2 regions of the Shewanella sp. NFH-SH190041 genome follow, and region 2 is predicted to be linked to the other one. Evidence: predicted binding sites of a transcription regulator. Region 2 holds the regulator's gene; the other holds the start of a gene.

Region 1 (3,201 bases), 1.7 Mb from region 2:
ATACTTAGTATTTATCCCATCAAACATTTGCATCAATGCCGGATCCCCAGGGATAGGTTCAAACAAAGACGTTTGTAAGGGTGTTTCAGGAACCAGGTCCACTAAGCCAACCCCTATTTTGTAAAAGCCAATATCCGGGCGAAACATCTCCTGCGCCAAATGACTCACAATAGATGAAATCACTCTGGTATCATTGCACGCCACCGGAAAATGATAAAAACGTCGGGCGTGGAAAAACTGGGGATCATGGGGCGAATTCGCCACAAAACATTGCAGCGTTTTACACATCATCTCCTGCCCCCTTGCCTTTTGCGCTGCAATCGCAGCATGCTTACTTAATGCCTGTTGCAATGACACCACATCGGTAATACGCTCGCCCATAGAGCGGGTAGAGAAAATTTGTTGTTGCACCGTTGGAATTGCTGACCAGTTTTTTGCCACAATACCATTTAAATCCAATACGATACGCTCTAACTCAATACTGAATTGTTGCCGCGCCAGTTTCGCTGGCATCGCCGCTAATTGGGCGGCATTTTCTATCCCCATTTGTTGTAATTTAACGGTCAATCGCCGGCCTATCCCCCAAACATCACCCACGGCGCTTGCTAGTAATACCTTCTGCCTCGCGGCAACCGTATCCAGAACACAAACACCTGCGTAACCGGGTAGATTTTTTGCTGCATGATTGGCTAACTTTGCCAGTGTCAAGGTAGGCCCTAGCCCTACGCATACCGGTAATCGGCACTCTTTCCATACGGCCTTCCGAATATTTTGGGCATACGCCGACCAATCCGCTGCCGCCTCCAAACAGTGCTGCAGCGCCAAAAAGGTTTCATCAATTGAATAGATATATTGCTGCGGGGCGAACCGACCAATCACGGTCATCATTTTGGCTGACAAGTCACCGTACAGTTCATAGTTACTGGAACAAACAATCGCCCCCACCCGACGGCATTGCGCCTGTACCATAAAAAAGGGTTTGAATTTTTCGATACCGGCAGCTTTTGCCACTCGGTTTAATGCCACCACACAGCCATCATTATTAGACAACACCACCACTGGTCGATGACGCCACTCTGGCCGAAACACCACTTCGCAAGCGGCATAAAAAGCATTGGCATCCACCAGGGCAAACATTATGGCAATAACCCGCAGGGACGATGTAAGCGGATAGAATGAACCACAACCCCCTCAATACTAAAATCATCCCATTCATTAATCGTGACAGTGTGAAACTCCGTATTGGCCGAGCACAATTGCCGGCGGGGCTTATCGAGAATTTTACAGATAAACTCGCCGTTAAGATTGGCAACAATGACATCCTGTGACTGCACGACAACATGCCGATCCACAATCAAAATATCGCCACTGAAAATACCGACCCCTTGCATAGAGTCTCCAGCCGCTCGGCCAATAAAGGTTGCACTGGGGTGCAAAATTAGCAATGCATCCAAGCTTAATGGTGACTGTAAATACTCTGCCGCTGGAGAGGCAAACCCAGAAATGCCCGCGCTAGCCGCTAAAGGAATGACCTGCATCTCTTCACCTATCGCCTAAACCATGTGGATTTATTATTTGCTTGAACATCATTAGCGACCACCCTCTTCTTAGCACATGCCTACAATACTGTATATTTATACATATATCTTAGCCTGACTACCCAAGATGATCTAGCCCATTTTTTATACTTCCAAAGATGTGGTTGTGCTAATTTCGCCCATTTAGTTGAAAATACGGGCAGATATCGACTGTTATGTTCTCTGCCAACAAGAAACCGAATGACAACTGTATATATATACAGTTATTGATGATACCAAAGGTGACTGTATAGCTTGCTATAAATGGTTATCGTAAGCGCGTAAACATCAAGACCCGGCATAATGCTCGGTGGCTGTTTATAAAATCATATCAAACGAACTTGCCTAACATATATATTTGCTTGGTATTTTTAAACAAGGTTCCTCTCCGGTAACAATTGGCGAACCCCTGCGGGAACTCGTTACCCACATCCTGTGCGCAAAAAAACGCTGAAAGCCAGATACAAAAAACCCGGCATTAGCCGGGTTTTTATTACAAAGGATCACTTACCACAGTAATATGCTGTGAATGATACCCCTCGCATAAGTTTTGCTATCGCTATACCAGTAGCATATTCACGTCAAATGCGATTAAGCGAAAGCGAACATTATAATTCGATATCTATCCACACCATCCGATGATCAGATGAAATATCTTTGCCATTACCATATTTCCCCACTCGCTTATCATTCATCAATAAATAACCTGCTTCATTACTAGCAGGCCAGAAAACCCCTGCATCAATCGTATGTAATCCTGCAGATGGCACCACATGATCAACCCGTAAGCCGAAAGTACTGGTAATTAATCGCGGATAAGGTGTATCAGCAAGACTTTGTTTGCAGTCACCATTCGCCAGGCATTCCTCAGCGCCATTGCTACTTGGCGCAAATGATCCTGTCGTCACTAGATGATTGACATTGTTATGGCGTAGTAATGCATTAATCGTTGTAAGATCGCCATCACCATTTTCAGGGTCTGCGTTCAAATCCCCCATCACTACAAACTGGCTGTCCGGTGCCAATCCACCTTTACCGCCGGCGTCATCTGTCATGTAATCTTTACCGGCAATATAATCAACCCAAAAACCAATCTCTGCGGCATTCTTTGCCACGTTATAGGGCGCCTCATCACCTTTATCAAATACTGGCGGAGTCGGATGAGACATCAACAGATGTATGGTCTGCTCTTTATCCTGCAAAGACACTGTCACGGGGACATCAACATGATTTTTTGACGATAAAGGCAAAGCTGCCCATTCAGCATCGCTGTACCAAAATGGCTCAGCGCACCATGCCGCTGTGTTGCCTTCCTTACAATTCACCGCAACATTGGTCGCACCCGGCATATCCTTCCACTTAAACTGCTGGAAGGTACGAATTTTTTCATGATTAATCGGATAACGTGATAACAGGCCAAATGCATATTGCCCATGGTATTGACCAAAGCCCCAGGCATCACCCGGCCCATCAGTTTTGCCGTCATTATCCAGATCCATACCACTGGCTAAGCCTGTATTGGTGGCAAAACTGGCCATATGTGGGAAATGAATTGGCTTTTGCAATTCACCGCCATCAATACTATTCAGGCTCTGGGCAATTGCCAGATAGTTAGCCTTAAAAT
Region 2 (3,201 bases):
TGGCACCAAGGTTACCGGGCGCTCAATACCACGCAGTACGCTGTTTACTGTCATGGCCAACATACCGGTTTTGGGTACCAGTAAACGACCTGTGCGGGAACGGCCACCTTCAGTGAAATATTCCACCGAATAACCTTTAGCGAACAGTTGATCCAGATACTCGCGGAACACCGCAGTGTAAAGTTTATTACCGTTAAAACTGCGACGGATAAAGAATGCACCGCCCCGACGGAACAGCGGCCCTGCGGGCCAGAAATTCAGGTTGATCCCGGCGGCAATATGCGGTGGCACCATTCCTTGGAAATAAAGAATGTAAGACAGCAACAAATAATCCATATGGCTGCGGTGGCAAGGCACATACACAATTTCATGGCCATCATGGTGTAATTGGCGGATCTGCTCAGCACCTTTAATATTGATGCCGCTATATAACTTGTTCCATAGCCAGGTCAATAACCGCTCAGCGATCCGGATCAGACTGTCAGAATAATCTGCTGCAATCTCATCCATATACTCCATGGCCTTATCACGGGCTTCGCTTTCCGGGATCTTTTTACTAATAGCTTCTTCTGCTATCGCCCGTTTCACTGAGTCCGAATTAAGTAAGGAGTGGAATAACGCCTGACGGTTTGGCAGGGCAGGCCCTGTCATCACCTTACGCTGCCGACGGAAATGCACCCGAGCTACTCGGGCCAATTTGTGGGCGATGGAATGATCTGTGCCGTGTTCATCGGCCATATAACGCAGAGAAACCGCATTAGAGAACTGGATAAAGTTATGTCGACCCAGGAACAAGATCATCAAACTTTTACGCAACCAACTAGGATCTTCACGCTCCAACACCGCGGCTTTCATGGTGTCATCATCTTTACCTGGTGTACGCCCCCAAAACAGACTGACAGGCACCAACTGTACATCTAACTCTTCATCCTGCTGATGCATAGTTAACAGGCGGGTAAATGATTGAAGGAACTCTTCATCGCCGCAACGCTGTCCAAACAAGGGCTGCGCCCCTTCTAAACAGACCAGACGCGGCACTTGCTGCCCCTTCAGTAATAACGGTTCATCTGGGGAAGGCAAACCCAACTTAAGACAGGTTTCTCTTAATACATTGATGTCACTTAACGATTCCGTTTTTAGGACATACACCATGGGCCGATTGGCATCCAAATTAAGATCAGCGAACGGATCCTGCGGTACCGTAATGGTGTGTACCAGCTTTTTCTGAATCCATCGCAGGGCCTTAAACCCCAAAGAGTCATGTTTTGACATTATTTATAGCAATCTGCTTCACATCGAATTGCGGCATAGAATATCAGACATACAACACCTTGCGCTATTACTGCCAAAATCTGCCCTATTGGTTAATACTTGCACTGGTTAAAATACTGTATATACTAACAGTTACTGTATGAAAAGACAGGGAACAACATGAGACCGCTGACGCCACGCCAAGCAGAAATTCTTGAGCTGATTAAACGAAATATCCAGGATACTGGCATGCCGCCAACCCGGGCTGAAATTGCTGCCAGATTAGGCTTTAAAAGTGCCAATGCCGCAGAAGAACACCTCAAAGCCCTGGCCAGAAAAGGCTGTATTGAAATTATGCCCGGCACGTCCCGTGGTATCCGCCTAATCCAGGAAGAAAGTAGTAATGATGACGATGCAGGTTTGCCATTAATCGGCCAAGTTGCTGCCGGGGAACCTATCCTGGCCCAAGAACATGTCGAACAGTATTACCAAGTCGATCCCGCAATGTTCCGACCATCAGCAGATTTTCTGCTTCGGGTACGGGGCGACAGCATGAAGAATATCGGTATTCTGGAAGGTGATTTGCTGGCAGTGCACAAAATGCAAGAAGCCAGAAATGGCCAAGTTGTTGTTGCTCGCGTTGAAGATGATGTCACGGTAAAACGCTTCGAAAAACAAGGTGAACTCGTCTACCTCCATGCAGAAAATGAAAATTACGCACCTATTAAAGTGGATCTGCGCTATCAGCATTTAACCATCGAAGGTCTGGCTGTTGGGGTAATCCGCAACGGGGACTGGCTATGAAAAAAGTATTGGGCGTAGCGCCTAGGCATCCGGGGCTATGGAAAAACCCGGCTTTCAGCAAAACACCAGCAGAAGTGATTCACACATTAAAATCCAGGGATCATGGCCTTAATGAACTGCGGGCTCACGCAGCTGTACTGGCACAACTCAGCCAGCAGGGGCGTTGGATTGTGCTGATTAATGCGCCCAATATTGGCTACAAACAGGTTCTTGCCAATGCCGAAGTGCGTATGGACCGGGTGTTACTGGTGCGTGCAAGAGACGAAGTTGAGGCGTTATGGGCCATGGAAAAAGCCCTGACCAGTGGTACGTCCAGTGCTGTAGTCACTTGGTCGACACCTTTGGATGACAGAGATAACCGCCGACTCCAGCTTGTGGCTAAGAGTGCTCGAGCAACAGGATGGCTGATTGAAAATGTAAGTGTTCACAAACACGAAGAAGTAGAAAATAACTACTGTTTACCTTTATTACCGGCCACTAACTTACCCGCTGTACATTAGTTGATTTATTTATCAGCCCCAACTTTCGGGGCTGTACCCGCTATATCAAAGATAATTCTTGACCTTGATCAAACTTTAAACAGCAAGTAATGTAACTTCATGGTGTTGCATTTTTAGCCGCATTTGTTTTGCATCGTCTAAAATCAGACACTTGGACATATAAATCGATAATGAACACCAGCGATAAGTGTGCCGTTTGATGTCAGTCAGACTGTGTTAATCACATCAATACACTTGCAGTCATCGTTGCTTTTTGTGGGAACTGAAGAGTTTGCATAGAGCATAGTATTACTGTGTGGCTCTTCTTTGTAGTTGCATTTGCAATTGACAGAGGAGATGTCTTTTGAAGCATTTGCTGTATTTGATAGCGGGGTTAAGTTCTCCCGTAATGGCATCTGAATTGCCACTGAATATGACCAAGGGTGTGACTGAAATCAGTCAACAGGTCTACGACCTTCACATGATCATCCTCTATATCTGCTGTGTTATCGGTATCGTGGTATTTGGACTGATGTTCTATGCCATGATTAAACATCGCAAATCTAAAGGCGCTGTACCGGCGCAATTTCACGAAAGTACCAAAGTTGAAATCATCTGGACCTTGATTCCATTCGTGATTCTGATCGGCATGGCAATCCCAGCCACC

Evidence for each region. Region 2 encodes LexA, which represses DNA repair genes until DNA is damaged. Its sites were predicted from a motif close to TACTGTATNNNNATACAGTA; they were not measured.
Region 1: a site for LexA is predicted at 1,784-1,803, ahead of NFHSH190041_RS09085 (LexA family protein). Genes of this name have one in related genera too.

The regions. Positions count from the first base shown of each region.
Region 1 is NZ_AP026070.1:2,056,158-2,059,358, reverse strand. Features, by position in the region: gene NFHSH190041_RS09090 (Y-family DNA polymerase) at 1-1,137, opposite strand, end outside; gene NFHSH190041_RS09085 (LexA family protein) at 1,137-1,538, opposite strand; gene NFHSH190041_RS09080 (endonuclease/exonuclease/phosphatase family protein) at 2,186-3,201, opposite strand, start outside.
Region 2 is NZ_AP026070.1:370,316-373,516, reverse strand. Features, by position in the region: gene plsB (glycerol-3-phosphate 1-O-acyltransferase PlsB) at 1-1,272, opposite strand, end outside; gene lexA (transcriptional repressor LexA) at 1,432-2,055, shown strand; gene NFHSH190041_RS01715 (cell division inhibitor SulA) at 2,052-2,555, shown strand; partial or broken gene coxB (cytochrome c oxidase subunit II) at 2,899-3,201, shown strand, end outside.